Regions from separate parts of the Kitasatospora sp. NPDC001603 genome, predicted to be linked through region 1. Evidence: riboswitches for the same ligand, from Rfam matches in the RefSeq annotation. Region 1 holds a riboswitch; each other region holds the start of a gene.

The links. Region 1 has a riboswitch for cyclic di-AMP ahead of ABT263_RS16700 (glycoside hydrolase family 16 protein). Riboswitches for the same ligand answer to the same signal wherever they lie in the genome.
Region 2: it holds a riboswitch for cyclic di-AMP, as region 1 does, so the genes downstream of both, ABT263_RS03475 (C40 family peptidase) here and ABT263_RS16700 (glycoside hydrolase family 16 protein) in region 1, are expected to answer to the same signal.
Region 3: it holds a riboswitch for cyclic di-AMP, as region 1 does, so the genes downstream of both, ABT263_RS16805 (M23 family metallopeptidase) here and ABT263_RS16700 (glycoside hydrolase family 16 protein) in region 1, are expected to answer to the same signal.

What each region holds. Positions count from the first base shown of each region.
Region 1 covers NZ_JBEPAA010000022.1:101,472-111,392, forward strand. Annotated here, with positions in the region: partial or broken gene ABT263_RS38905 (TetR/AcrR family transcriptional regulator) at 1-59, shown strand, start outside; gene ABT263_RS16655 (DUF4865 family protein) at 221-856, shown strand; gene ABT263_RS16660 (carboxymuconolactone decarboxylase family protein) at 868-1,284, shown strand; gene ABT263_RS16665 (phosphotriesterase family protein) at 1,281-2,240, shown strand; gene ABT263_RS16670 (hypothetical protein) at 2,809-3,201, opposite strand; gene ABT263_RS16675 (FHA domain-containing protein) at 3,243-4,352, opposite strand; gene ABT263_RS16680 (SDR family NAD(P)-dependent oxidoreductase) at 4,514-5,278, opposite strand; gene ABT263_RS16685 (TetR family transcriptional regulator) at 5,758-6,378, shown strand; gene ABT263_RS16690 (alpha/beta hydrolase) at 6,667-7,809, shown strand; gene ABT263_RS16695 (MoaF-related domain-containing protein) at 7,879-8,208, opposite strand; cyclic di-AMP (ydaO/yuaA leader) riboswitch at 8,654-8,778, shown strand; gene ABT263_RS16700 (glycoside hydrolase family 16 protein) at 8,783-9,921, shown strand, end outside.
Region 2 covers NZ_JBEPAA010000003.1:124,273-134,193, reverse strand. Annotated here, with positions in the region: gene ABT263_RS03495 (glycosyltransferase family 4 protein) at 1-545, opposite strand, end outside; gene ABT263_RS03490 (glycosyltransferase 87 family protein) at 790-2,214, shown strand; gene ABT263_RS03485 (hypothetical protein) at 2,211-3,368, opposite strand; gene ABT263_RS03480 (C40 family peptidase) at 3,401-4,459, opposite strand; gene ABT263_RS03475 (C40 family peptidase) at 4,685-5,833, opposite strand; cyclic di-AMP (ydaO/yuaA leader) riboswitch at 5,844-5,997, opposite strand; gene ABT263_RS03470 (C40 family peptidase) at 6,321-7,364, opposite strand; gene ABT263_RS03465 (NYN domain-containing protein) at 7,576-9,120, opposite strand; gene ABT263_RS03460 (hypothetical protein) at 9,197-9,448, opposite strand; gene ABT263_RS03455 (rhomboid family intramembrane serine protease) at 9,651-9,921, shown strand, end outside.
Region 3 covers NZ_JBEPAA010000023.1:24,452-34,372, reverse strand. Annotated here, with positions in the region: gene ABT263_RS16850 (cytochrome P450) at 1-1,172, opposite strand, end outside; gene ABT263_RS16845 (GTP-binding protein) at 1,169-1,801, opposite strand; gene ABT263_RS16840 (DUF742 domain-containing protein) at 1,779-2,126, opposite strand; gene ABT263_RS16835 (roadblock/LC7 domain-containing protein) at 2,123-2,536, opposite strand; gene ABT263_RS16830 (sensor histidine kinase) at 2,520-3,800, opposite strand; gene ABT263_RS16825 (SpoIIE family protein phosphatase) at 3,962-6,241, opposite strand; gene ABT263_RS16820 (TetR/AcrR family transcriptional regulator) at 6,485-7,054, opposite strand; gene ABT263_RS16815 (alpha/beta fold hydrolase) at 7,241-8,068, opposite strand; gene ABT263_RS16810 (YiaA/YiaB family inner membrane protein) at 8,196-8,486, opposite strand; cyclic di-AMP (ydaO/yuaA leader) riboswitch at 8,731-8,889, shown strand; gene ABT263_RS16805 (M23 family metallopeptidase) at 8,902-9,762, shown strand; gene ABT263_RS16800 (hypothetical protein) at 9,834-9,921, opposite strand, start outside.

The DNA.
Region 1 (9,921 bases):
AGCTCGCTCCCTGCGCCGACCCGGCCGACACCGCCGCGGCCGTGGTCGCCGTCGTCCAGGGCGGCTACGTGCTCGCCCGCGCCGCCGGTACGGCCGAGCCGTTCGACCGGGCCGTCCGGGGCGCCCTCGGGCTGCTCGCCGCGTACCGCACCGGCCGAGACCGCCCACCGGCCGAGGTGAGCCGCCCCGCCCTGTCCGAAGCCCCCACCAGGAGCCCGACGTGCACGCCATGCAGTACGAGATCACCCTCCCCGCCGACTACGACATGGGGATCATCCACCGGCGGGTCGCCGAGAAGGGCCACCTGCTCGACGCCTACCCCGGTCTCGGCCTCAAGGCGTACCTGGTGCGCGAGCGCGGCCGCGACGACTCGCCCGTCCACCAGTACGCCCCGTTCTACCTCTGGCGGACCGCCGAGGGCATGAACAGCTTCCTCTGGGGCCCGGGCTTCCGGGGCCTGAGTGCCGACTTCGGCCGTCCGGCCGTCCGGCACTGGCTCGGCGCAGGTCTGCGCCACGGAGGTCCGCGCCACGAAGGTCCGCGCCGGGACGGACCGCCGCGCGTCGGTCTGCTGCGCGGCGACGCGGACGGGTCCGCCGGCTTCGCCAGCCGCCACCTCGAACCACTCCCGGACGGCGCCGACCCGGCCGAGGCCGTCGAGGCCGCCCTCGCGTCCCTGCCCGACCACCCGGCGCTGCACACGGCGGCCGTCGCCGTCGACCCCGACCGCTGGGAACTGCTGCGCATCGCGCTCTGGAGCGGCCCGGTCCCGGAGGACGCCCCGGGCACCCGCTACCGGGTGCTGCACCTGTCGACCCCCGAACTCGACCGGCTGCCCGCCGGCCGCCACTGGTGAAAGGCCCCCCCGTGAACCCCGCCGACCTCGTCCCCGCCCCGCTCGACCGCGCCGCCGGCTACGCGCTCCTGGACGAACTGGCCGGGCCGCAGACCCAGGCCGCCACCCTGACCGGCCTGGACGCGCTGGCGCCCGGCTTCGCCGACTGGATCGTCACCAGCCTCTTCGGCGGCACCTACCAGCGGCCCGGGCTGGGCCTGCGCGACCGCCAGGTGGCCAACCTGGCCGCGCTCACCGCCCTCGGCGGGGTGGAGCCGCAGCTCGCCGACCACGTCCGCAACAGCCTGCGGGTCGGGCTGAGCAGAGAGGAGATCACCGAGGTGCTGGTCCACCTCGCGCCCTACGTCGGCGTGCCCAAGGCCCTGGCCGCCCTGCGGGTGGCGAAGACCGCCTTCGCCGAGGCGGAGACCGGGGGCCGGGCCGCGTGAGTGCTTCTGTCGACAGTGCCGCCGAGGTTGCCGCCGGCGCCGGGGGCGGCGCCGTCCGCACCGTTCTGGGTGACCTCGACCCGGCCGAGTTCGGCGTCTGTGACGCCCACGATCACCTGTTCCTGCGCAGCCCCCGGCTGCCCGGCGAGGAACTCGACGACCCGGCGGCCGCCGAGCGGGTGCTGCGCGACTTCGCGGCGGCCGGCGGCCGGGCGATGGTCCAGTGGACCCCGCACGGCATGGGCCGCGGCGCCTTCGCGCTCCCCGGTCTCGCCCGCGCGACCGGCGTCCACCTGGTCGCGGCCACCGGCCTGCACCAGGACGTCCACTACGACCCGCAGTGGCTGGCCGAGCGCTACGAAGGGCTCGCCGAGCTGTTCACCGCCGAGCTGACCACCGGTCTGCGCGCCGCGCCCGCGGGCGTCCGGGCCGGACTGATCAAGGTGGCGGGCGACTACCACGGCCTCGGCCCGCACACCCGCCGGGTGATGGCGGCGGCGGCCGAGGCGCACCACGCCACCGGCGCGCCGATCGCCGTCCACCACGAACTCGGGACCGCCGCCTCGGACGTCCTCGACCTGCTCTGCGGGCAGCACGGCGTGCCGGCCCACCGGGTCATCCTCGGCCACCTCAACCGGCTGCCCGACCTGCGGCTGCACCGGCACCTCGCCGGTTCCGGCGCCTACCTGGCCCTGGACGGTCCCTCCCGGGCCCATCACGCCACCGACCACCACCTGTTCGACACCGTCGCCGCACTGGTCGAGGCCGGCCACGCCGACCGGCTGCTCCTCGGCGGTGACACCACCACCCGCACCGCCCGGCACAGCCCCGGACCCACCCACCTGCTCACGGCCGTCGCTCCGCGCCTGGACCGCGAGTTCGGCCCGGACCTGGCCCGACGCCTCCTCGTCACCAACCCCGCCCAGGCCCTGACCGTCCGCTGGGCGGCCCACTGAGCGCTCTGCGCCGCCGGGCCGGAGTGGCTGCCACCTCGGCCCGGGCCGCCCTGCCGGGCCGTGGTGGTGCGCGGTCCGAGCCGATGGCAGGTGCACCGGCTGTCCTGCGGGCTGCTCACCGACCCGCTGGGCCGTCTGCCCGACGGCGGCTCGCTCGGCCGGGGTTCGGTTGGGCGGGCTCGGTTGGGCTGCCCGGTGGGTCGGGCAGACCGATGCCGGTCGCGGCGAGGGCGTCGGCCGTCGCGTGGGCGTTCGTCGAGGGCTGGTGCTGCCGGGCGGGTGGGGGCCGGCGGGTTCGGCGCAGCCGTCTGGAGCATCGCGCCGTTCGTCTGGGCGGCGTGCGGTCCGCGTAGACCGGTCAGGGCTGCGGGGGAGTGCGCTGGTCGTCCCGGCGGCCGTGTGCTGCGGGCCAGGAAGTGCCGCGCTGGCGCGTATCCGGGGCCGGGGCCCGCTGCCGGGCGGGCGGGGAGCGGCTCGGCGGACCGGTACGGGCTGCGCCCTCCCCGGGCCGACCGCTGAGGACCGGGGGGTGCCGCGTTGGCGTGCGACCGCCCGGCCGGGGGCCGGGTCAGCCGCCGAGTGCCCGGAGGATCGGCTGGCCTAGTGCGCCGAGCCAGCCCGCCAGGGCCGAGAGGGGCCCGAGCAGGCCGGTGCCGGCCGCGACGAGTGCACCGGCCGAGCCGAGCAGGCGGGTGATCCTGGTGAGCCGGCCCGCGACCGCCTCGCGGTCCGGCTCCGGTCGCGCGACCTCCGTGTCCAGCGCGTCGAGCTCGGTCCGGACCTCGGGGGCGACCGCCGGTGGCAGCTGCGCCCGCTCGGCGGCGGAGCGGAGTTCGCCGACCAGCGCGCGGACGTCCTGCCCGGCCGCCGTGAAGTGGCCCGTCTGGCCGCCCCGGACCGTCTGGTCACCGGCGACGTTGTTGATCACGCCGCCCTGCTGGTTGCCGATGTTGAAGACCATGGCGTCCCTCCGGGGAGTCGGTCCTTCGAGGCTTGGGAGTCTCAGCGGGGCGGTGGCGCCTGGAGCCGCTGCGCTTCCGCCGACTCGAAGCGCCGCCGACGGGAGGTGGCCACGATGTGCAGGACGATTCCGACGAGGACCAGAACACTGCCGATCGCGGCCGCCCCGAAGCCGATGGCGCCCACTGGCATACCGCCGATCTCCGGGCCGAGGACATTGGGCACGGTCAGGTCGGGGCTGTCGGTGTTGGCCGCGTCGTTGGTCTCGGCGATGAAGCGGATGATCGCCCAGCCGTAGACCGCGCCGCCGACCACGAAGAGCAGGAAGCCCGCCACCACCAGGTGCCGCGCCCTGGTCCGGGTGGCCGCGATCTCGCGGAAGAAGCTCTCCCGCCGGGCCTGCGTGACGTAGTTGTACTGGTCACCCGCGACGTTGCTGAGGTTGCCCGCCTGCTGCTGCCCCACCTCGAACCTGCGCTCCGCCCCGTACGGCGGCGCCGCCGGGCGGTCGGGCGGCCCGGGCGGTGGCGGGCGGCGGCCTGGCGGGGGCGGCCGCGCCGACGGGTACTGCGGCGGCGGGGGGTACTGCTGTGGGGGGTACTGCTGCTGCTGCTGCGCCGACGGCGACACGAGCGGACCGCGCAGCCCGCGCGGCTGCTCCTGCGGTTGCCGGTACTCCTGGCGTTCCTGGTACTCCTGGCGGCCCTGGCGCTCCGACGGCTCCGGCCGGAGCGGCAGCGCGGCGGTCCGGGTGACATCGGCGGGCCGCTCCGCCGGGCTCTGCGCCGGGTCCCCCGTGCCGGGGCCGGGAAGGATGGCGGTGTCGGCCTCCCACGGGTCCTCGTAGTGCACCTCGAAGGGGCCGAAGTCCAGGACGTCCCCGGCGTGCAGCTCCTCCTGTCCGTGCACCGGGTGGCCGTTGAGCCGGGTGCCGTTGGTGGAGGCCAGGTCCTCGACGGTGGTGTGACCGGCCGACCGCTGCACCACGGCGTGGCGCCGGCTGACGCCGGGCTCGCCCACCCGGATCTGGCAGGTGGCGTCCCGGCCGACGAGCAGCGGCCGGTCGGTCAGTTCGAAGACCTCGCCCCGGAGCCGGCCGGGGGTGTCGACGACGAGACGGGGTAAGGCTTGTTCCCGCGACGGTGAGCTCATGGCACGGCCTCCTGCCGGGCGGGCTGCTGAACCACCGGCGGCGGCGACACGGTGCGGCGTCCGTCCGCCGGCTCGGGTGCCCTCACCTCCAGTAAAGGCCACCTCGGCGCCCCGGGACAGCCCCAGGGCCCCACCGGGTCGGCCCGCCGTCCGATCGGGGGTCACATGTGGGTGCCGCCGTCGATCCGGATCTCGGTGCCGGTGACGAAGGCGCCGTCGTCCGAGGCCAGCATGGCGATCACGCCGGCCACCGTCTCCGGCCCGGCGAAGCCCTGGCCGAGCGCGGGGGAGAGCTTGGCGAGCAGGCTGAAGTCGGCGTCGGCCGGCAGGCCCGGGTTGTTGGTCATGCCGCTGTCGATGCTGCCCGGGGCGACGCAGACCGCGCGCAGTCCCTGCTTGGCGTACTCCGAGGCGATCGCGTGGGTGAACGACTGGATGCCGCCCTTGGTCGCGGCGTACGCGGCCATGTAGGGGTGCGCGAAGGTCGCGGAGGTGGAGCTGAAGTTCACCACCACGCCCCGCCCACCGGCGAGCAGGGCCGGCAGCGCCTCGCGGGTCATCAGGAAGGTGCCGGTCAGGTTGACCGCGATCAGCGTGTTCCAGAACTCCAGGCTGGTCTCGTGGGTGTGCGAGGAACGCAGGATCCCGGCCGCGTTGACCAGGACGTCGAGCCCGCCGAGCCCGGCCACCGCCTCGGCCACGCCCGCGCGGACGGCGGCCTCGTCCGAGATGTCCACGACCGAGGTCGTCAACCGGTCGGCGGTCCCGTCACCGGTCGCCCGGTCCAGGGTGGCCTTCAGGCCGTCCTCGTTGACGTCGACCGCGACGACCCGCCCGCCCTCGGCGAGGATCCGGTGCACGGTGGCCCGGCCGATGCCCGAGCCGCCGCCGGTGATCAGGACGTTCCGTCCGCTGAAGCGCTCCATGGTGGTTCTCCGTTCGTTCGTGGTCTCGCGACCTCGATTGACACGGTACGCCGAAGTGGCACATCGTGCCAATGAGTCGTGGCGGGCCAAAGTGGCACGATGTGCCATACCGGTTCGGCTCGACGGTCATACCGCTGACCGCCCGGTGCGGAACGCCGCCGAGGTGCGCCCGCGCCACCACGGCACGCCGCGCCACCTGGGCGTGTCACGCCACTTTGACGCGACACGCCATCACGGCACGCCGCGCCATCCGTGCGTGTCACGCCGTCCTGGCACAACACGTCACCCCGGCATGTCCCGCCACCCGGGCGTGTCACGCCACTCCGGCGCGACACGCCTTCCTGGCACAACACGCCATCCCGGCACGTCCCGCCACCCGGGCGTGTCACGCCACTCCGGCGCGACACGCCTTCCTGGCACAACACGCCATCCCGGCACGTCGCGCCACCAGGTGCGTCGGTCCGCGTACGCTGAGTGCCGTGATCGGACGCCCTACCCTGAACCAGCGCCGCCGTGACACCACCCGGCTGGAGATCGCCCGTACCGCCGCCGCGCTCTTCGCCGAGCGCGGGGCCGAGGCGACCACCGCCGAGGAGATCGCGCTCGCCTCCGGCATCTCGGTGCGCACCTTCTACCGCTACTTCTCCGTGAAGGAGGACGCCGTCGCCCCGCTGCTGGCGGCCGGCGGCCGGCGCTGGGTGCTGCTCTTCGCGGAGAGCTCGGCCGATCTGCCGGTCCGCGAGGCGCTGGAGCGTTCGGCGGTCGAGTCGCTGACGCCATCCGACACTCCGGCCGTGGAGGCCATGCACTGGACCCGCGACCTGCTGCGCGATCCCCGGCTCGACTCGGTCTGGCAGCGGGTGCACGCCGACTCGGAGGAGCGGCTGCGCGCGGTGCTCACCGCCCGCTGCCCCCGGGGCACCGACGAGCTGGAGATCCGGCTCGCGGCCGCCGCCGCGACCACCGCCATCCGGGTGGCCCTGGAGGAGTGGGCCTTCTCCGACGCCCCCGCCGCCGGGCCCGGTTCGCCCCAGGAGCTGGGCGCCCGGTGCATGCGCGAACTGACCGCCGGTCTGCGCCTCTGGAGCAGCGTCAGCTGAGGCGACCTCAGCCCGGCCCACCCGCCACAGCGCCGGCCGCGGCGCCGGCCACATCGCCCGCCACTCCGCTCGTGCCAGCCCGCTCTCCCGCGGTTCCGGCACCGCCCCGGCCGCTATACCCGCTGGTCGGCGGGTCCACGGGGGCCCGGCGGGCCGCTAGGGTTGTTGATCGCGCCTCGGTGGTGGCTTCCGTGGTGGACGGGGGAACCGGGGCGGCCGTTCCGGTTGTCCTGACAGTTGTCCTGACAACGGGGGCGGGGGAGTTCGAGGCGTGGGAGCAAGTAGGACATGGGTCTGACGAGCCACAAGGTGCTGGCGCTGACCGTATTGATCGCCGTCGTGATGATGGCCGGCACGGTCTGGCTGTGGCCGAGACTGTCGAAGACGACCTGGCAGGCGGTGCTCGGCCGGATCGGCGCGCTGCTCGCCACCCAGCTCACCGTGCTCGCCGCGCTGGGCCTGGTGGCCAACAACTACTTCGCCTTCTACAGTAGTTGGGACGATCTGCTCGGCACCGGCGACAACGGCCCGGTCGTCATCCAGAACAAGGCGGACGCCTCCGGGCGCCTCCAGGTGGAGACCATCGGGCACGCGTCGGTCCAGGGCGGCGGGGCGCTCGGTCGCGACCCCAAGCAGTCCGGCGAGATCCGCGAGGTCCGGATCGACGGCGCCGGCACCCGGCTCTCCACCGACGGGTACGTCTACCTGCCGCCGCAGTACTTCCAGCCGGAGTACGCGCAGAAGCAGTTCCCGGCGGTGATCGTGAGCACCGGCTTCCCCGGGATCGCGAAGAACCTGGTGACCCGGCTGAACTACCCGGGCGCGGCGCTCAAGCTGCTCCAGGAGGGTCGGATGCAGCCGACCGTGATGGTGCTGATGCGCCCCTCGCCCGCACTCCCGCAGGACACCGAGTGCGAGGACATCCCGGGTGGCGCGCAGTCGGAGACGTACTTCACCAAGGACGTCCCGGCCGCGATCCAGGCGACCTACCGGGTCTCCTCGGACCCGCAGGCCTGGGGCTTCATGGGCAACTCGACCGGCGGCTACTGCGCCCTCAAGCTCGCCATGCGGCACCCGGAGGTCTTCCCGACCGCCGTCTCGCTCTCCGGCTACTACCAGGCCGCCGACGACCCGACCACCGGCGACCTCTTCCGGGGCAGCCAGCAGCGTCGCAACGAGGCGGACCTGATGTGGCGGCTGAAGAACCTGCCGCAGCCCGAGGTGTCCGTCCTGCTGGCCGGGACCAGGGAGGGCGACGGCGACTACCGCCGGGACACCGAGGCCTTCGTGGCGGCCGCGCACGCGCCCATGAAGGTCTCCTACAGCATGATGAAGACCGGCGGCCACAACTTCGAGACCTGGAGCAGGCTGCTGCCGTCCTCGCTGGAGTGGCTCTCCCAGCACCTCAAGGTGCCGAGCCACACGGTCTGACCGCCGCCGGGCCCGCCCGCCCGGCCAGCACGCCCGGATACCAGCGCGCGCGGCGGCCCCGGACCGGTCTCAGGCCACCGGCTCCAGGGTCCCGGTGTGCAGCTCGCCGACCCGGCCGCCCTCGCCCTCGTACGTCCAGAACGCGCGCACCGTCAGCCTGCCGAGGTCCATCACGTGGCTGACGGTGATGCCGCTCTGCTCGGTCCAGCTGACGAAGTACAGCTCCGGCCCGATCTCGGCGATGTGCAGCGCGACGTCCTCCCACTGACCCGCCGACTCGCCGAGGCCCTCCCAGCGCAGCCGCTTGCCGTCGGGCGAGTAGGCGTTGCGGAAGGCCGCGCCGTTGTCGACCTGGAAGAGGTAGGTACGGCCGGCGAAGGCGGGCAGGGGCGCGGTCATGGCGGAGCGGGTCCTCGTCTCTCGTCTGTGCGGTACGGCTGGACTCCCAACCTATCCGACCGGCCGACCTTCGCGGCGGACATGCGGGCACCCGGCCACGGAGCGGACACCGGGCCGGCGCCGCGCCCGCCCCGGCGCCGCGCCCACCCCGGCCGGACCTCCGCCACCCGCTCGCCGGCCCGCCGCCGACCCCCTCGGCCGCCCCGGCCGCCGCCCCACGCCCCGCCCCGCCTCCAACTGATCAACTTCCCCGGTGACTTGATCCACTCCGGACGGCTCCCACTGTGAGCTGCGCGACAACACCCCCTGTCGGCTTGTCGACATTCGAGCGGCCTGCCTAGCCTGCACGAGTCCGTCTTCGCGGACCCCGCCGTCGGGACGCCGAGTCCTGTCCACCCGCCGGTCGGCAGTCGAGCACCGCAGCGGACGGGAGCGGGGGACCCAGGTCAGTGCCCGGCCCACGCGCCCGCGCGTGCGGACCGAGGCTAGGGGTGAAGCCGCTCCCACAGGCGGCCGGGCAACCTCAGCCCGAACCCGACAGCTCACCTCGCAGGCGTCTACAGAGGACACCGCCATGCAGCAGCCTGCCCGGCGCGCGACGCCGCGCCACGCCCGCCCCTCCCACCGAGGCCGCAAGGCCGCCTTCGCCGCCACCGGAGCGCTCGCCATCAGCGGCGCCGGCCTGCTCGGCGTCCCGGCGCTCACCGGCGCCCAGGCGGCCACCGCGCCGACCGTCACCCAGGACCGGCTCGCCCCGGCCACCATGGTCGCGGGCAAGGCCACCACGGCCGCGCTGACCGTCCACTCCTCGTCCTGCTTCACGGCCAGGACCGTCGGGGTCGGCGTCCGCGACGCGGCCGGGCACAACCTCGACTTCCCCGGCAACGTCTCCAACGCGCAGATCTGCCCCAGCGGCCTGTCGATCACCACCGGTGCCCGAACCCTGCCCGCCGGGACGTACACCCAGTTCGGCTTCTGGCAGGACCTCGGCGGTGCCTGGCACAACCTGCCCTCGCGCCAGCTCGCGGTCTCCGACGCGACCGTCGCGCCCACCCCGAGCCCGACCGCCACCCCCAAGCCCACCCCGACGCCGACGCCCACCGCGACCGCCACCCCGTCGACCCCGGCCACCGGCGCCCCGGCCACCGGCGCCCCGGTCGCCGGGAAGTCGCTGACCTGGTCGGACGAGTTCAACGGCCCGATCGCCTACGGTTCGCGCTGGACGGGCGACAAGAGCAGCGCCTACCACTACGGCAACCACAACCCGGACGACAACAAGCTCGACTGGTTGAACAAGAACAACGTCTCGGTGGCCGGCGGCGTCGCCACCTTCACCGCCAAGCCGGGCGCCAACACGCTGGAGAACGGCAAGAAGTCCTGGGACACCGGGCTGCTCACCACCGAGTACTCCAGCGAGGGCTTCCAGGTGAAGACCGGCGACTACGCCGAGACCCGGGTCAAGCTCCCCGCCGGTACGGGCGCCTGGCCGGCGCTGTGGACCTGGAAGAACGGCAACGGGGAGATCGACTCCTTCGAGTACCACCCCGACAACCCGAACCTGCTGGAGCTGACCAACCACGTCAACCCGGGCCACCTGTACTACACCGACGCCAAGGCGATCGCGAAGGACGGCTGGGTCACCATCGGCACCCACTACGGCGCCACCTCGGTCGACTGGTACGTCAACGGCACGAAGGTCTTCTCGGACGGCAA
Region 2 (9,921 bases), on a different contig from region 1:
GAGTCGGGGTGGAAGGTCTGCTCGTCGACCCCCGGCGGCAGCTGCACCATCCGGGCGGCCGCCTCCGGGCCGACCGCGTCGGCGATCCGGGAGCGGGTGTACTCGCCGAGGTAGGTGAGGGTGTCGGTACCGGCGCCGATCCGGCGCAGCAGCTGCCGGGCCACCGGGAGCTGGGCCCAGGCGGCCTCGTGGCCGTGCGTCATGCCGAGCAGCCGGCCGCCGGCTCCGGCCCGGCGCAGCGCGGGCGCCATCAGCCCGAGCGGGGCGGCCGCGCCGAACCAGACCGAGTCGCACTTCTCGGCGCGGAGGATCTCGGCGGCCCGGCGGGTGACGCGCGGTGTGGGAACCATCACCTTCGTCCGGTCGCGGATCACCGGGAACGGCTGTTCGGCGTCGAAGCGGGCGACCTCGGCGCCGTCGCGCCAGGTCGACGCGTAGACCACGATGCTCCCGGCGGGCTGACGGACAGCCATGTTGTGGACGAAGGCCTGGATGCCGCCGGGTCGCGGCGGGAAGTCATTGGTGACGATCAAGGTCTTGTGCATCTGGCCACGGCTCGCTCGGTCGGGGGGTGCTCGGTGTACCGCTGGGTGATCCGTACGATAGGTCAACACCACGACCCGCCGGGAACGGATCCGCGCACGGCAACCGTTTCTCCCCCGGGTCTGTCCTAGAACCTAGGCAGCCGGTGCGGCCCCGCCGAACGTGGCGCCGCGCCCGGCACCGGCCGCCCGGGCGTCCGTCGCGCGACGCCTCCGGTGGGACGTCCGAGACGAACGAGGGAGCGCAGTGGAGTTGGCCCCGGCCACCAAGTCCGGTTCACCCAGCGGCGCCGACGGCCCCGGCACGGCGCTGGCCGTCCGCCAGGAGCCCGTACCGGCCCCCACCGGCCCCTCCCGGCGTACCGGGGCGCTCTGCGCGCTCGGCGGGACGTGGCTGGCCTCCCGGGCACTGCTGCTGCTGCTGGTGACCGGCGTGCTGCGGATGGCCGGCGGGGACATCACCACGGACGTCTGGCTGATCTACCACGGCTGGTACGGCGTCCTGCAGACCGGCACCTTCCCGCTGGACGACGTGACCTGGCAGTACCCGCCCGGCGCCGCCCTGGTGATCATGCTGCCCGGGCTGCTGCCCTGGTCGTACCTGGTCTCCTTCTGGGTGATCTGCGGGCTGGCCGACGCGGTCGCGATGGCCCTGCTGGTGCGTACCGGCCTGCGCAGGGGCCGGGCCCTGACCGGTGCCTGGGTCTGGGTGGCCGGCGTGCCGCTGCTCGGTCCGATGATCTACAACCGGTACGACGTCATCGTCACCGCCGTCGCGGTGGCCGGCCTGCTGGCGCTGATCCGCCGCCCGGCGATCGGCGGCATCCTGCTGGGGCTGGGCGGGATCATCAAGATCTGGCCGCTGATCGGCCTGATCGGCACCCCGTCCGGCCGCCGCACCCGCCGCTCCTGGACCGCCGCCGCGGCCACCGCCGTCTCGGTGGGCTTCCTGCTGGCGGCCGGGATGAACGGCGCCTTCGAGTTCCTGACCTTCCAGAAGGACCGCGGCGTCGAGGTGGAGTCGGTCGGCGCGCTGCCGCTGCACTTCGCCCGGATGGCCGGCGCCTGGGACGGCAGGGTGACGATGAACTACGGCTCGGTCGAGATGCTCGGGCCGTGGGTGAACGTGGTCGGCAAGGTGATGCTGGCCGGCAGCCTGCTGGGCTTCGCCTGGCTGCTGCTCTGGCGCTTCACCGCCAAGCGCCGCAACGCGGCGACCATGTACGACGCGGCGCTGGCCGCGCTGCTGATCTTCACCGTGACCAGCCGGGTGATCAGCCCGCAGTACCTGGTCTGGCTGGTCGGCGTGGCGGCGGTCTGCCTGACCGTGCGCGGCACCAGCCAGCGCCCGGTGGCGCTGCTGGTCCTGGCCGCGACGCCGCTGACCGTGGTGGAGTTCCCGCTGCTCTTCAGCGAGCTGGTCGGCAGCGAGCCCTGGGCCGTCACCGCGCTGACCCTGCGCAACCTGCTGCTGCTGGCCGCCACCGGGCTCTCCTGCGTCCGGCTCTGGCGCTCGACCCGCGGGACCGCCCAGCTCCCGCCGACCGTCGTGCTGGACCGCGCGGAGCCGGAGCCGGTGTCGGCGAACGGCTACCCGGTGCGCCCGGGGATCGCGTACGAGCAGGACCTGCTGGACGGCATCGACCGGCCGCCGGCCCAGCGGCGGCGCTAGGCCGCCAGGCGGCGGACCTCGGTGACCCAGAGCGCGGTGAACTCGGCCAGTCCCAGGCCCAGCTCGTCCCGCAGGACGCGGTCCGACTGCTCCTCCCGGCCCGCGCCCGCGCCCGCCGCGCCGACCGCCCGGTAGTAGCCGACCAGCCGGTCCGGCCCGAAGCGGCGGGCGATCAGGTCGCAGGCCAGCCAGGCCTGCTCGTAGGCCTGGGCGATGCCGTCGGCCCCGGCGGTGAAGTCCCGGTCGGCGGGGAGCGCCGAGGGCACCCGGCCGGCGGCGACGTCCCGGGCCAGCTCGGGGGCGATCTGCCGGGGCGAGCGGCCGGAGTCCCGGTAGCCGGTCCAGTCGGCGACGCCCTCGGAGAGCCAGAGCGGCGTCCAGGCCCGGGTGTCGGCCCGGGTCGCCACGTGCACGGCCTCGTGGGTGATCACCACCTGGCGGCCGAAGTCGCTGAGCCCCCGGTAGGCCCCGGGGTTGACCAGCACCCGGTCGGCCGGGGTGTGCCGGGGGGCGCCGGGCGCCGCGGTGGTGACCGCCACCATGCCGGTCCAGCCCGCCGGGTCGGCGTCCAGCAGCCGGCCGAACTGCTCCTCGGTGGCGGGCAGCTCCAGGAGCAGCCGGCCCGGCCAGGCGGTGCCCCAGAGCGCGGTGACGGCCGGGACGGCCCGGTCGGCCACGGCCGTGAGCTGCGCCGGGTCCGGACCGTCGGCCAGGCCGAGCACCAGGCAGTGCGCGCCGGCCGCCGCCCGGACGGTCCCGAAGTCCCAGAGCGGCGCCGGCCCGTCCGGGCCGTCCTCGCGTTCGACCCGCCAGCCCCCGCCGGTCCGCCACAGCTCCAGCCGGCGCTGGTGGACCACCGGGTAGGCGTCGTAGCCGGTCACCCGGACGGTCAGTTCGGCAGTGGCGGTGAGCCGGTCCGGCCGACCGGCCGGACCGAGCACGAGGTTGCGGTAGGCCGCCTCCACCGGGGGCGCGGACGGTGGGGCGGTCAGCGTCCGGGCCCGCTCGGCCAGCAGCGCGGCCACCTCGGCCCGCTGGTCCGCCACCGCGGCCACGGAGGCCGCCGGAGCCGCCCGGGGCAGCGACAGCTGGGCCAGTCCGCCCGCCGCGAGCAGCAGGGCCCCGCGCCGCGACAGTGCGCGGCGGCGTGTCACGGCATCGGCGGGAGGGGTCGGGACGGGCCGGCTCAGAGCCGGATCACCTCCGCGACGGGCATCGCGTTGACGCTCTCGTAGCGGACCTTGGCGCCCGGGTAGGGGGCGTGCACGATCACCCCGCCGCCGGCGTACATGCCGACGTGGTGCCTGTCCCGGTAGAAGATCACCAGGTCTCCCGGTCGCGCGTCGGAGATGCTGACCCGCTGGCCGGCGTACGCCTGGGCCTGCGAGGTGCGCGGCAGGGTCACTCCGGCCTGCCGCCAGCTCCAGTACATCAGACCGGAACAGTCGAACGCGCGGGGCCCGGCGGATCCGTACACATAGGGCGAACCGATCATCCGCACGGCGGCGGCCAGCGCGGCCGCGCCGCGTTCGGAGGCGGGCGGGGCCGTGCCCAGGTCGAGGCGGTCGGTGCCGCGGGTGGCCCGCTGCTCGGCCTCGCGGGCGTCCTGGGCCACCATCCGGGCCCGCTCGCCCGCCCCCAGGCTGTTGAGCAGCCGCTGCGCCTTGGCCAGCCGCTGCTGGATCTGCTGCTTGCTCTCGGCCAGGGCCCGGCGGGTCTCCTCCAGCTCGGAGAGCTTCATCGAGGCCTCCGTCCGGCGCTGGTCGAGCCGGCGCTGACGGGCCACCACCTCGTGCAGCGTCTCGTTCTGCCGCTCGGCGGCCTGGTCCAGGCTGCGGGCCTTGGAGAGGTAGCCCTCCGGGTCGGTGGAGAGCATCAGCTGGACGGTCTGCGCCATCCCGCCGCCCCGGTACTCGGCGCCGGCCACGGTGGCGAGGTCGCCGCGGAGCTCGTTGAGCTCGCCCTGGGCGACGGCGACCTGCTGCTGGAGCGTGCCGGTCTCGTGCTGGAGGCGCTGCTGGACGTCCAGTGCGGCGTTGTACTTCTCCGAGGCCTGCTCGGCCTCGTCGTACAGCTGTTCCACCTGCGCCTTGACGTCCTTGCGGTTCGACGGCCCGTCCGGCGTGCCCGGGGCGGCCTGGGCGGCACCCCCCGTGGCCACCCCCAGCGCGGTGGTGGCCGCGGCGGTCAGCACCAGCGCACGGGCGAACGCGCCCGGCAGGGGGGAACGGCGGTGCACGGCCATACGACGGTAACTCCGATCCTGCGACCCGGCCCCGCCGCCGCACCGGTGCGGGCGGCTGTCGAGCGGGAGTCCGGTGGCAGACGTTAGCGAGTCCGGGCGAGCGAGTCCAAACCCCTCCCAACCCGAATATTTGACCCGCAATCGGACATCAGCACGGTCCGGCACGAAAGCCGCAGGCCCGGCCTCCCGCGAGGGGAGACCGGGCCTGCGGGAGCAGACGTCGGATCAGACGCGCACGATGGCCGAGATCGGCAGCATGCTGGCGGTCTCGTACCGGACGTTCGCGCCGGGCTTCGGCGCATGGATGACCTGGCCGCCACCGACGTAGAGCGCGACGTGGCTGCGGTCCGCACGGTAGATGATCAGGTCGCCGGGCTGGGCGTTGGCGATGTTGGTGCCCACGTTGGTACCGGCGGTGGCCTGGGACTGCGAGGTGCGCGGCAGCGACACGTCCGCCTGGGCGTAGGCCCAGCTGGTCAGGCCGGAGCAGTCGAAGGAGCTCGGACCGGCCGCGCCGTAGACGTACGGGGCGCCCAGCTTGCTCTCCGCGGCGGCGATCGCGGCGGCGGCGCGCGAGCCGTTGGCGGCGGGCGCGGACGGCGCGGCGGCGGCGGGCTTGGCGGCCGGCGAGGACGGGGCGGGCAGCTGGTCGCGGGTGTTGTCGCGGGAGGCGCGGTCGGCGTCCGCCTTGGCCTTGGCCTCGGCCTTGGCGGCGTCCGCCTTGGCCTTCGCCTCGGCGGCGGCCTTCTCCTCGGCCGCGCGCATCGCCTGGCGCTCCTGCTCGGACAGCGAGTTGTACAGGTCCTGGGCCTTGGCCAGCTTGCCCTGGACCTCCTCCTTGGAGGCCTTCAGCTGCTGGGTGGTGGCTTCGAGCTCGCCGAGCTTGCCCTGGGCCTCGTTGCGGTCCTGGTCGAGCCTGCGCTGCTGCTCCTGGAGGTCCTTCAGCGCACCGGACTGCGTGCTGCCGGCCTGGTTGATGGCACCGGCCTGGCTGAGGAAGCTGTCCGGGCTGGACGAGAGCATCAGCTGCACGGTCGGCGATATGCCGCCGTTGCGGTACTGCTCGCCGGCGATCTCGGCGAGACCGCCCTGGGCCTCGGTCACCGCGGCCTGCTGACGGGCCACCTTGTCCTGCAGCTCACCGACCTGCTTCTGCAGCTCCTGCTGCTTGGCCTGGGCGCCGTTGAGCTTCTCGGTGGCCTGCTCGGCCTGCTCGTTGAGCTGGTCGATCTGCTCCTTGACCTGATCCTTGGTCGGCGTCGGGTCGGCGTGGGCGCCGGACTGCGCGGAGAGCGCGACCGCCGCGGCGGCGACACCGGTCAGAATCGAGACCCGGGCACGGCCGGCGGGCTTGGGACGACGATGGGACGCCACGAAGGCGGACTCCTTCTTCCTACGTCCGCCTACCGGGTGAGCTGACGGGTTCGGGCCGGAAGCGTGCCCCACGACGCCTCACCGACCGCACGGCGGTCGACCTGGCGCCGATTCACCCCGGAGGAACATGGTTCCCCGGCTCCGTTCCACAGCGCCCCCGACTACTGGACTCCCCGTCGGGCAGATGCTCTGCCCCGCTGCTTCACGAACTCGGCGGTAAACCTCCGCCGCCACCCCTGCTGGGTGATCGACTGTGCGGTGGTTCGAGGCATGACCCTAGTAACAGAACCGTGATCCGTTCAAATCCTTGTCAGAAAAATGCCGGAAGAATATCCAAGTTCATTTGTGAATATGACCGGGTGTGATCACGCGCCCACATGGAGCTGATCGTTTGTCATGATGCGGCCGCAGACACCGACGCCACCCCCGGTTCAGGGGGTGGCGCGGATCACAGGGCCGGATCCCGGCCCGTGGGCATGTCGGTGCGTCAGACCCGGCGGATCGCGTTGATCGGCATCGCGTCGGCCTTCATCACCTTCACCACGTCACCGGTGTGCGGCGCGTGGACCACCATCCCGTTGCCGATGTACATCCCGACGTGGCTGCGGTCCGGGCGGTAGATGATGAGGTCGCCCGGCTGGGCGTCGGCCAGCGAGGCCACCTTCGAGCCGTAGTTGGCCTGCGCCTGCGAGGTGCGCGGCAGCGAGACGCCGGCCTTCGCGTACGACCAGACCATCAGACCGGAGCAGTCGAAGGAGTTCGGGCCGACCGCGCTCCAGACGTACGGCGAACCCTGCTTGCTCATCGCGTTGGCGACGGCCTGCCCGGCGAAGCCGCTGCCCTGCGGCAGGCTGCTCAGGTCGGTGCGCTCGCTGCCGCGCGAGGCCCGGTCGGCCTGCTGCTGGGCGGCCTTCAGCGCGGCCCGGTCGGCGGCGCTGAGCGAGTTCAGCAGGTCCTGGGCTTCCTTGAGCTTCTTGTTGACCTCGGCCTTGGACTGGTTCAGGTCCTTGGTCGTGCTGTCCAGCGAGGCGAGGACGGCGGCCGCCTCGGCCTTCTGCTGGTCCAGCCGGCGCTGCTGGTCCTGCAGGCCCTTGAGCGCCTCGGTCTGGCTGGAGCTGGCCTGCTGGACGCTGGCGGCCTTGTCCAGGTAGCCGGACGGGTCGGAGGCGAGCATCAGCTGGACGGACGGGTCGATGCCGCCGGTCCGGTACTGCTCGGCCGCCACCTCGGCCAGCCCGCCCTGAAGCTGGGTCATCTGGTCCTGGCCGCGAGCCACCTGGTCCTGGAGCTGGTCCGCCTGCTTGCGCAGCTGGTCCGCCCGCTCCTTGGCACCGTTGAACTTCTCGGTGGCCTGCTCGGCCTCCTCCTGCAGCTGGTCGACCTGCGCCTTCACGTCCTCCTTCTTGGGGGACGGGCTGGGCGCGGCGTGGGCGCTGACCTGGGCCGAGAGGGCGACCGCGGTCGCAGCGGCAGCGGTCAGCACGGTGACCCGCGCACGGCTCGACTGCTTGGGACGGCGGTGGGTGGCCAAGTGACCGGCTCCTTCTTCCAACGGACTCACCCGAACGAGTGAGAATCCGGAAAATAGGTTTGACGCCAGACCCTAGTGAAGATCCACGCTTTGCGCCACTCCCCCGATGGCGTGAACTCCCGCCCCCCGCCATGACTTCACGGGATCCACACATCCCCGCAAACCGGGCGCTGACCAGGCGTCATCTCCTGCCGGCCGGCCCCGCCCAAGGTCAGGGCCGGGCCAGTCGGTTCAGCAGCAGCACCGAGGCTACAGGGCGCGCGCCCGCCTTCCGCACGCCCTCCGCGACCTCCCGGTCGGTGGAGACCACCACCACCGGCCGGCCCTGCGGCTCGGCCCGCACCAGGCGGCGGATCAGTTCGTCGGCGGTCTCCCCGGTCCGGCTGAACCGCACCCGGACCCCGCGCGGCGGCGCCAGGATCACCGGCACGTCGAGGTCCTGGCCGTCGAACACGCAGGTCACCTCCGCCTGCGTGCGCTGGGCCAGCATCGCCAGCCCGCCCAGCAGCCGGATCCGCTGCTGCTCCAGCGGGAGCGCGGGGTAGCCGGTCTTGGTCACGTTGTAGCCGTCCACCACCAGGTGGACCTGCGGGATCGCCAGCAGCTGGTCCAGCAGCGCCGGGTCGTCCTCGGCCAGCCCGCGCCGCGCCACGTCGTGCGGCGAGGCCGAACCCGGCACCACCGCCTCGACCAGGTCGGCCGGGCGGATCTGGGAGACCGGCAGGGCCAGCTCCCGCTGGAGCCCCTGCGCCGACTGCAGCACGGTGTCCAGCAGCAGCCGCAGCCGCATGTCCTCGACGCTGCGCCCCTCGCGGGCCGAACGGCGGCCCTGCTCGGCGGCGTTCTCCAGCTCGGAGATCCGGTGCCGCAGCCGCCGCGCCTCGCTCTCGGCGGCGCCGCGCTCGACGCCCGTCTGCGCCTTCAGGGCCTCCAGCTCCCCGGTGACCCGGCGCGTCTCGGCCTGGGCCCGCCGGGTGTCGCTCTCCAGCGAACGCACCTTCTTGCGCAGCGACTCCACCTCCTTGCGGACGTCCTCCGACTCGGCCCGCTGCCGGTCCAGGTCCGCCCGGGCGGCGGCGCGCACCTCGGCCAGCTCCGCCTGCAGCTTCTCGGCCAGCCGGGCCGCCTCGGCCGCCGCGCCCTCGGCGCCGGCCCGCTCGGCCTCCTCGCCGGCCTCGACGACCAGGCGGCTCCAGCCCGCCGACCGGACCAGGTAGGCGGCGGCCGCCACGTCCATCGGATCGGCGGCGCCCGGCACGCTGCCCGACTCCAGCGCCCGGACCAGGTCCGGCTGCCCGAGCCGCAGCCGCTCCGCTATCCGCACCCGGAACGCCGGCTCGGACTCCAGCGCCGCGGCGAGCGCGGTGGCGGCGTACTTGGCCCGGCGCGCCGGGGTGAACTTGGCGTACGGACGCAGCGTCTGCGGCAGCTCCGCGACCGGCAGCCCGCCGAGCGCGTCGGCGGCGAGGCCCACCACACGCCGGCGCACCCCCTCGGGCAGCGGCCGGTCGAGCTTCTCGGCCGCGCGGGCTGCCGCCGGCTCCTCACCGCCGGAGCCGCCGGCCTCCTCGCCGTCGACCTCCTCGGCGGGGGCGCCGGTGCCGGGCGCGGCGGCCTCGACCGCGTCCGGTGCCTGCGCGTCCACAGCGGGCTGCCGCCCCTGCGGCCCGGCGGGCTCCTGCGCTGCGTCCACCACGTCCTCGGCTCCGATCCTCGCCAGCGGGGTACGGCCGTCGGCCGTACCCCTGGTCGTCACGCTCCGTGCGCTCTGTCTGTATTGTCCCGCGCGGCGGACGGCCGTGCCGCGCACCGTCCACCGCGCGGGGCGGGCATCAAGCCTGCTCGGCGGCCTCGGCGCCCGGACGGGCCACCAGTTCGACCTGGTCCACCGCGTTGCACCAGCGGCAGCGCACCGACTCGATGGTCTCGCTGTGCACCTCGGTCTCCTCCACCTTGGACTCGCCGGCCAGGTCGAAGTGCAGGAACTCGGTCACCCGGGCGGTGCGGGTGACGTCGAAGCGGGTCAGGTTGCCGCACAGGGTGCAGCGCCAACGCGTCTCTGCGGTCAGGGCGGGGACGGTCATCGGGGGTCCTCTCGGGTGGTCCCTGGGTGGGCTCAGGCGCTCCCCCCGGAGCCCCGGCATCGGCGGCGGGAGGCGGGATTGCCCGCCCCAAGCCTATTGCCTGGGGCAACCACCCCGGCCACCGGTCACGGCGATCGCGGGGGTGGTCCACCTGCCGTACAGCGCGGTGTCGCCCGGGCCCGACGGAGGGATGCTTGGTCGCATGGCGATCCCGGTCCTCGACCACACCGGCGCGCGGGACGGCCCCCCGGCCGCGCCCGTCCCGGCCGTCAGCTACGCGCTGATCGCGCTGAACGTGCTGGTCTTCCTGCTCGGCCCGGCGGCCGGGCTCAACCCGCTGTACGGCCGCGGGCAGGACCGGGTCTGCGCGGAGCAGCGGTACGAGCAGCGCTGGGGCGCCGTCCCGGCCGAACTGCTGGCCGGACGGCCGCTGAGCGCCGAACAGGTGGCCGAGGCCCCCGACCCGGTGCCGG
Region 3 (9,921 bases), on a different contig from region 1:
GTCTCGACGATGATCCGGGCCGGGTGCTGGGCCGGGCAGACGTGCTTGCCGGCGCCCCAGGCCAGGTGCGCCCGGTTGCCGCCGAGCGAGCCGTGCGCGGCGGCCGAGGCGCCCTGGGCGGCCGGGTCGGCGTTGGCCGCGGCCAGGCCGAGCACGAGCATGTCGCCGGCGCTGATGTACTGGCCGCCGAGGACGGTGTCGCCGGTCGCCCACCGGCCGGGGAAGTTCTGCGTCGGCGGGTCGCGCCAGAGCACCTCCTCCAGCGCGTCGGAGACGGTGAGCCGGCCGCCGGTGAGGGTGGCCCGGAACCGGCGGTCGGTGAGCAGCAGCCGCAGGGTGTTGCCGGTCCAGTTGATGGTGGTCTCGTTGCCCGCGACCATCATCACCACCAGGTGGTGCACCGCCTCCTCGTCGCTGAGCGCGGCCGGGTGGGCCAGCAGCCAGGAGGTGAGGTCGGCCCCAGGCGTGGCGCGGCGGCGCCGGACGAGGTCGACCAGGATCGCCTGGAACTCCGCGCTGGCGCGCACGGAGTCCTTGCTGCTGTCGACGAAGTGGCTGATCAGGCCGATCAGATGCGGTCCGGCCTCGGCGGGCAGTCCGATCAGCTGGGTGAAGACCAGCAGCGGCAGCCGACGGGCGTACTGCGCGATCAGGTCGGCGGTGCCGTCCGGGCCCCAGCTGTCGATCAGGGCGTCGGCGGCGGCCTCGGTGGTCTCGCGCAGCTGGCGGTGGTCGATCTCGGCCAGCGTGTCGGCGACGGCGGCGCGCAGCCGCTGGTGCTCGGCGCCGTCCAGGTTGAGCAGGGTGGGACGCCAGGCGGTCATCGGCAGCAGCCGGGAGTCGGCGGCCAGCCGGCCCTCGGCGGGGACCCTCCAGCGGCGCGAGTCCTTGGAGAACAGCGCCTCGTTGCGGGTGAGTTCGAGCAGTTCGGGGTAGCCGAGCACGAGCCAGGCCTCGACCCCCGGCTCCAGCTCGATCGGTGCGACCGGGCCGTACTGGGCCCGCAGCCGGGCGTACAGGCCGTGCGGGTCGTCGGCGACGGCGGCGCCGTACAGCCGGGGCAGCGGCACCCCGGCGGGCAGGGTCCCGGTGGCGTGCGCCGGGCAGCCGGGGGGTGCGGACAGCTGCCCGGCGGACGGCGGAACGGCCGTGCCCGGGTCGGGGGTCGTCATCGCTGGAGCTCCAGTACGGCGGTGGAGTGCAGATGGTCGACGAAGTCGATCAGCAGGTCGTACGCGGCCCGGCGGTCCCGGGCGTCGCAGTACAGGATCGGTACGTCGGGCAGCAGGTCGAGGGCGGAGCGCAGCTCCTCCTCGGGGTAACTCGGGGTGTCCGGGAAGGTGTTGACGGCGACCGCGAACGGGATCCGCTGCTCCTCCAGCCGGCCGAGCACGTCGAAGCTCTCGTCCGGGCGGCGCAGGTCGACCATCGCGATGGCGCCGAGCGCGCCGCGCGACAGGTCGTCCCAGAGCGGCCAGAACCGCTGCTGCCCGGGGGTGCCGAAGAGGTAGAGGGCGAGCCGGGGATTGAGCGTGATCCGGCCGAAGTCCAGCGCGACCGTGGTGGTGGTCTTGCCCGGCCGCCCGGTGAGGTCGTCGATGCCGCTGCTGGCGGCCGTCATGGTCTCCTCGGTGCGCAGCGGCGTGATCTCGCTCAGTGCGCCGACCAGGGTGGTCTTGCCGACCCCGAACGGGCCGGTGACCAGGATCTTCACGGCGCCCTGGACGGACGGCGGCAGGTACTGGGGCTCCGGCGCCGAGGGCTCGGCGGTGCGCGGGTCAGCGGAGTTGGCGGAGGCCAACGAGCACCTCTTCCAGGAGGGTTGCGGGCAGGCGTTCGGCCTGCGGGACGGGCGGGAGCACCTGGACGGCGCCGAGGTCCCAGAGGTCGCCGACCAGCACCTTGACGACGCCGAGCGGCAGCCCGAGGTAGGCGGCCACCTCGGCGACCGACAGCAGGCTGCGGCAGAGGTCCAGGATGCGCTGGTGCTCGCGGTTGAGCAGGGCGTCCTCGGGGAGGTCGGGCCGGTCGGGTAAGGCGCTGACCAGGCTCTCGACGGCGAGCGCGGACCGGGTGGACCGGCTGCGGCCGCCGGTGATCACATAGGGCCGGACCGGCCCGTTCACCGCCGGCCCCCCGCCGCGTGATCGACGCGCGGCGGGCTGGTGAGGTGGCTGCCGATCCGCTCGACGAGGACCTGCATCTGGTAGGCGACCAGGCCGGCGTCGACCGCCTCGCCGGTCACCACGGCCAGGTGGGCCCCGGCCCCGGCGGCGACCACGAAGAGGTAGCCGCCGCCGTACTCGATGACGATCTGGCGGGTGGCGCTGCCGTGGCCGCCGAAGCCCTGGGCGACGCCGCGGGCCAGCGACTGCAGGCCCGAGCAGGCGGCGGCGAGCCGCTCGGCGTCCTCGCGCAGGATGCCCGCGCTGCGGCCGATCTCCAGGCCGTCGTTGGACACCACGACGGCGTGCTGGACCTCGGGGACGGAGATGATGTCGGCGAGCAGCCAGCCGAGATCAGGGGTGGTGGTCATGGAACTCTCCGAAGCGCTGGGGGAGCTGGGGGGAAGCGGGCAGGGAACGGTGGGGCTGGGCCTGCGTCCGGGCGGCCGACCGGCCGTCGGCGGTGCCGGCCTGGAACATCGCCATGAACGCCCGGGCATCCTGCGCCGACCGGTAGGGCGGGGCGGGCGCCGGCGGGGGAGCGGCCGGCGAGGCGTGGCGGTTGGAGCGGTCGCGCCGGTGGCTCCGGCGGGGCAGCGGCGGCGGAGCGGCGGGGCCGGCCGGCGGGGTCTCCACCAGGGGGTGTGCGGTGGTCCGCGGATGTCCGCCCGGGTAGGGGGAGGCCGGGTTCCGGTGGGGGTCGGCCGGGAACGCCGGGTCGTCGGGGCCGAGGCCCGGGACGGTCGGCGGGAGCGGCTCGGTGAGCAGCGCGTTCGGCAGCAGCACCACGACCCGGACCCCGCCGTACGGGGAGGGCGCCGAACTGAGGGTGACCCGGAACCCGTACTGCTCGGCGAGCCGGCCGACCGCGGCCAGGCCCAGCTGCGGCACCTCGCCGAGGCGGGACACCTCCAGCGAGGTGCCGCCGGCCAGCGCGGAGGCCGCCTTGGCGACGGCCGGCTCGGGCATCCCGACGCCGCCGTCGTCGATCTCGACGACGGCGCCGTTGTGGACGGGCATCAGCGTGACGAACACCTGGGTGCTGGGCGGTGAGTAGCGGGTGGCGTTGTCCAGCAGCTCGGCCACGGCGTGGATGAGCGCCTCGGCGGCGGCGCCGACCACGGCGGTCTCGATCCGGCTGCGGACCACCACCCGCTGGAAGGGCAGGATGCGCGACTGGGCACCGCGCACCACGTCCTCCAGCGAGACCGGTTCGGGCCAGTGCCGCCCGGCCCGGGCGCCGCACAGGACGGCCAGGGTCTGGGCGAGGCGGGCCTGTTGGGCGGCGGCGTGGTCGGCCTTGAGCAGGCCCTCCAGCAGCGCCGGGTCGTCGTGGGTGCGCTCCATCTCGTCGAGCAGGGCCTGCTGGTCGTGGGCCATCACGAGGATCCGGCGGGCCACGCTGAGGAAGGCCCGCTGGGTGGAGGCGTTGAGTTCCTGCTCCTGTTGGACGGCCGCCAGTTCGCTGCCCCGGCGGGCGAGTTCGACGGCGAGCTGGTCCTGGAGGCGGGCGTTCTCGCGCTGCTGCCGGTCGGCCCGGCGGCGCTGGGTGACGGAGACGGCGCGGTAGCGGGCGGCGGCCACGAGGGCGAGGGCGGCGAGAACGCCGGTTGCCGTTGCACACCACTGAGTCATCGTCACGCCGCGAATTCTAGGGTGATGATCCTACGAAGGTGTGAACGGATCTCGCCAAGTGACCGGATCTCGTCAATATCCCGTCCATACGACGTCAATCCGACCTGCTTCCGGCCCGGCCGCGCCCCGCCCGGGGCCGCTCCCCCGGCGCCGCCGGAGGCTCACTGAACCGGCGAACTCCGGTGCAGCAACAGCAGAGCGACGTCGTCCGGCCGGGAGCGGCGCTCGGTCACGTTGAGGGTGAGCAGGTCGGCGAGGCGCTCCAGGGCGGCGGCCGGGCCGAGGCGGACCGGACCGGCCTGCCGGGCCCACAGCTCCAGCCCGCCGAGCATCCGCTGCACCGACTCGTCGTAGTCCTCCTCGCGGTCCTCGACCAGGCCGTCCGTGTAGACCAGCAGCGTCTCGCCGACCGCCAGGTGCCCGACCGTCAGGTGGTACGGCTGCCCCGGGTCCACGCCCAGCGGCGGGCCGCCCGGTAGGTCCAGCTCGACGGCCGCGGCGTCCGGCGCGATCCGGACCGGCGAGGGGTGACCGGCCCGGGCCGCCCGGACCGTCCCGTCGGCGGGGTCGAGGGTGAGGTAGAGGCAGGTGGCGAAGAGGTCGGTGTCGAGTTCGGACAGCAGCCGGCTGGTCCGGGCCAGGGTGGCGGCCGGGTCGTGGCCGTCGGTGGCGTACGCGCGCAGACCGCTGCGCAGCTGGCCCATCACGGCGGTGGCCTCGGCGTTGTGGCCCTGGACGTCGCCGATCACCAGGCCGATCCGGCCGTCCGGCAGCCGCAGCAGGTCGTACCAGTCGCCGCCGATCTGCATGCCCTCGGTGCTGGGCAGGTAGCGCGCGGCGCTGGCGATCCCGGGCAGCCGGGGCAGGGTGCGCGGCAGCATGGCGCGCTGCAGTTCGGTGGCCCGGTGGTGGTGGGTGTCGTAGAGCCGGGCGCGCTCCAGGGACTGCGCCAGGATGCCGGCGAAGGCGGAGTAGAGGGTTCGGTCCTCGCGGCCGAAGACCCGTTCGGTGGAGAAGGTGATCAGGCAGGAGCCGACCTGCCGCCCGGAGGCGACCAGTGGCAGCACCGCCCAGGACGCCGGGGTCAGTGGCCCGCCGCCGCCCGGCCGGGTGGTGGCGGGCTCGCTGAACAGCGGGGCGGAGCGGGCCAGCGAGTGCTGCATCACGCCCTCGGAGAGGTCGGCCAGCCGGGTCAGCTCGGTCCGGCGCGGGCCGCCGTACACGGTGTGCGAGACGGGCAGCAGCCGGCCCTCGTCGACCAGGTCGAGCACGATGCTGGCGGCGCCGAAGGCCGGCCGGGCGACGTCGGTCACCGCGGTGGTCACGTCCCGGACGGTGACCGCGCGGGACAGCGCGCGGGTGAGCGCCAGCAGCAGCGCCGAGCGGGCGCCGGCCGCCGGGGCGCCGCCGCCCGCTCCGCCGCCGGCCGCCTCCTCCGCGGGGGCGCCCGCGCGGTCCCGGTCGGCCAGCAGCCCGGCGACCCGGACCGGCCGGCGGTGCACGTCCAGCATCACCTCGCCGGTCTCCTCGATCCGGATCACACCGCCGTCGCGGCGCGGCACCCGGTACTCGATCCGGTACGGGCCGCCGGTGGCGAGCGCCTCGGCGAGGGCGGCCTGGACGTCCGGGAGGTCCTCGGGGTGGACCAGCCCGTCCAGGTCGGGTGCGGTGGGCGGGCCGCCGGGCGGCACGGGGCGGTCGACCAGCCGGTAGGCGGTGGCGTCCCAGAAGGTCTCGCCGGTCACCAGATCGCGCTCGAAGGCGCCGTGCCCGGCGGACCGGACGGCGAGCGAGAGCATCGGGTGGGCCAGTGCGGCGGCCCGCCCGTCCGTACCGGCCTCGCCGCCGGGCCCCGGGTGGGCCGTCCCGGCCGGGCGGGCCCCCGCCCGCGCGCTGTCGAGCAGATGGGCGAGCCGGTGGGCGCAGGCGTCGCCGAGCGTCTCCAGCACGTCCAGATCGCGGCGGGGGACGGTGCCCCGGTGGGCGAGGGCGAGGGCGAGCACGCCGATCGGCCGTTCGTCGACGATCATCGGCAGGGCGATCAGCGCGACCATTCCGGTGCCCATGCCGGCATTGCGGTGGGGATAGTCGACGCTGGTGCGCTCCGGACTGAGCAGGTACGGGCGGCGCAGTCGCAGGGCCATCGCGGCGGGCAGCTCGCTCGCCGGATCGATGACGCCGTAGCGCTCGTGGACCCAGTCGGGCAGGCCGTGCGAGGCGGTGAGCCGGAGCATTCCGGCGCTGTCCAGCAGGTAGAGCGCGGAGCCCTCACCGGTGATCCAGCCCGGGCCCTCGGCGAGCACGGTCCCGAGGAGTTCGGCGGCGGTGGTGCAGCCGAGCAGTAACCGGACACAGCGCATCGCGCTGCGCGCGGTGGGGCTGCTGCGCGGGGCCCGGCTCTCGTCCTCGGAGGGGGGAAGCCACGGTGAGGTCAGGTCCATGGGGTTTCCCGGCCTTTCCGTCGCCTTGTCGGGCACCCAATTCTTCATACCTCATTTCCGATGCCGGTGAAGGGTGACCCGGACGGCGCACCGGTGCCGGGGTGCGGACGCCGGGCGTGCCCTGCCCGGCCGCTCCGACCGGGTGGTCCGCCGTGGTCCGGCCGGCCCGCCGCGCGGGGTGCGCCGGGTGCGGCGCCCGGCCGGGCGAACTCACGGAGCCCGGGCGCGCGGTGGGGGCGGGGTTCAGGCCCCGGGCCAGTTCCGGAGGCCGCCGGTGAGGAGGGTGATCAGGCGGTCCTGGGTGTCGGAGAGGTTCTCGGCGAGCTGGAACCCGCCGCCGATCGACAGCGAGGCGAAGCCGTGGGCGACCGAGCGGACGGTCCGGGCGGCGTGGACGGCCTCGGAGCCCTCCAGCCCGTAGCCGCGGAGCACCGCGAGGATCACCGCGACCAGCCGGCCGCCCGCCCTGGCCAGGTCGTCGTCCGGCTGCGGGGCCTGCGGCAGCGCGGCGTACCGGTGCGGGTACTCGGTGGCGTAGCCGTGGTAGGCCCGCAGGACGGCGGCGACGGCGTCGTCCCCGCCGCGGCCGACGGCGGCCTCGGCGAGCCGGTCGGCGAGTTCCTCGGTGACCCGGACGGCGATCAGCCGGCGCAGCTCGGCGAGTCCGCCGGTGACGTGCTTGTACAGCGAGGGGGTGGCCACCTGGGCCCGTCCGGCGACGGCGGCCAGGGTGAGGGCCTCGGGGCCCTGTTCGTCGATGAGGGCGAGGGCGTGGTCGACGACCTGCTCGGGGGTCAGTCCGACTCGGGGCATGGTGCGGTCTCCGTGGGCGAGGTAGCGGGCGGGCTCAGGCCGGCGCGGCGAGGTAGCGGGCGGGCTCGGGCCGGCTCGGCGAGGAAGGGGCGGGCTCAGGCCGGCGCGGCGAGGTAGCGGGCGGGCTCGGGCCGGCTCGGCGAGGAAGGGGCGGGCTCGGGCCGGCTCGGCGAGGAAGGGGCGGGCTCAGGCCAGCTCGGCGAGGAAGGGCAGCAGGGCGTCGGCGGTGGCCTGCGGCCGGTCGGCCATCGGGTAGTGCCCGGAGCCCTCGATCATCACCTTGCGGCCGTTCAGCGCGGTGGCCTGCCGGTCGGCGACCAGCTCGGGGTCGGGGAAGTCGGGGTCCTTGGTGCCCATCAGGACCAGCGCCGGGCAGCTCACGGCGGCGGTCCAGCCGTTCGGCGCGGAGTCCCCGCGCACGTAGCCCCGGGTGGCCTGCTTGCGGCCCGGCGTGCGCATCGCGGCGACCAGTCCGTCCACGTAGGCGTCGAAGTCGGCCGGCTTGGGACCGGGGTACGCCATCTTGCGGTGGTAGAGGCCCCAGAACGCGGGCGAGTGCACCAGCAGGACGCCCATCACGCCGAACATCGCGCGCTGCAGCGCGTTCGGCGGCGGGTTCTCGACGAAGGCGTCCACCAGGACGATCCCGGCCACCCGCTCCGGCGCGTCCCCGGCCACCTTGACCACCGTCGCACCGGCGTAGGAGTTGCCGACCAGCGTGGCGCGGTCGATGCCGAGGTGGTCCAGCAGGGCGAGGACGTCGGTGGCGATCGCGGCCGGCGTGTAGTCGTCCCAGGCGATCGAGGACTCGCCGAACCCGCGCAGGTCTAGGGTGATCACCCGGTGGCCCGCGGCCACCAGCAGCGGGCGCAGGTGCCGGTACGCGGCACGGCTGTCGAGCATCCCGGGGAGCAGGACGAGGGGGGCGCCGTCGCCCTGCTCGGTGTCGTCGAAGGCCAGCCGGCCGCCGGGGAGGTCGAGGTACTGGGTGCTGGGGGTGAAGGTGCCGGGCATGGGGGCCTCCTCGGTCCGCGGGGACGGGCTGTCGGCGTTGCGCCGATAGCCATAAAGCTAAGGCTAATAGCCTTAGCCGTCAAGCCCTCGACCCGGCCGGACCCCGGGGTGGCCCCGGTGCCGCGGCTCAGACCCCCTCCACCTTGAACGGGTCGTGCTCGGCGAGCAGCTTCTCCAGCCGCGCCTGGTCCACCCGGGTGACGATCTCGTTGGTCTCCTGCCGGTCCCGGATCACCTTGGCCAGGGTGAAGGCGGAGGTGACGGTGTAGAGCAGGCCGACCGCGAGGAAGGCGCGGGTCCAGCCGCCGACCGGCAGATAGGCGATGCCGACGGCGAGGGCGCTGCCGGAGAGGGCGAAGGAGAGGACGGCCTGGAGGTGGTACGCGGCCGTGGTGCGTGACTGCATCGGTGCGTTCATGGCGCCAGGATGGCCGCGCCGGGAGCGCCGCACATGAGTAGGAGTACTCAAGTGGGGGGCCGTTCGTTGACGTCCCCTCACGTTCGGTAGTGTCAGGTGCCGTCGATCCGCCCAAATCGCCCATCAGGTCACGTACCGTCCGGGTAGTATCCGGCTGTCCCGAACGGACGGCTTGGAATCAGAGGCTCCTAGGATTAACGTTTGATAACGCAGCGCGGTTCGTAACGCCGTACCCAGACGGCACCGTGCGCCGTCGCCTAATCCCGCCGGCCGGCCTCCGGGCAGGCCAGGGAGCCGGGGAACCATGTTCCTTGGGGTGAATCGGCCGGGCCCAGGCCCAGCCGTAGGAGACCTTCCTGCTCCGAACCCGTCAGCTAACCCGGTAGGCGCGAAGGAAGGAAAGGAGCGCGCCTCCGTGGCGTCGTCGCACTCTCCGGCACACCTGCCCGGCTCCCCCGCCGGCACCCAGCTGCTCGACCACCCCTGGCCGCCCGCCCACCCGGGCGAGTTCGGCGGGTCCGGCGTCGAGACCGGGCCGCAGGCCCCCGACAGCAACCGGCACCGGATGCCCCGTCAGACCCGCGGCACCGCCCCGCTGCTCGGCGTCACCGCCGTGGCCGCCACCCTCGGTGCGACCGGCTTCGCCTCCGCCACCCCGGCCGCCGCCCCCGCCGTCGAGGTCCCGGACGAGACCCCGGTCGCGCTCGCCGCGGACCCGGGCCTCGCGCTCGCCGCCCGGATCCAGCAGCAGGCGGACAGCCAGCGCACCGCCGCCGAGGAGGGCGCCCGCCTGCAGGCCGCCAAGGAGGCCGAGGTCAAGCGCGCGGCCCAGCAGCAGGAGGCCAAGCGGGCCGCGGAGGAGGCCGAGAAGGCCAAGCTCGCCGCCATCGAGCTGCCGGTGCGCGACTACCACCTCTCGGCCCACTACGGCCAGAGCGCCTCCTACTGGGCCCACCTGCACACCGGCCTGGACTTCGCCGCCGACACCGGCACCCCGGTCTACGCGGTCGGCCAGGGCACCATCACCTCGGCCGGCTGGGCCGGGTCGTACGGCTACCGGATCGTCGAGACGCTGCCCGACGGCACCGAGATCTGGTACTGCCACCTCTCCTCGATCATCAAGGGCTCCGGCAAGGTCGTCCCCGGCCAGCAGCTCGGCAAGGTGGGGGCCACCGGCAACGTCACCGGCCCGCACCTGCACCTGGAGGTCCGCCCCGGCGGCGGTGCCCCGGTCGACCCGGAGAGCTGGTTCGAGCAGCGCGGCGTGACGCCCTGACCGGCGTCGCCTTCTGACAGCCCGCCGCGGTGCCCCGGTCGTCGTCACGACGGCCGGGGCACCGTCGCGTCTCAGGCCCCGGCGGCCGCGCCGGCCCCGCCCGGCCGGTCGGCGGACCCGTGCCCGTGCCCGTCCCCGGGCGCGTAGCCGTACTCGTCC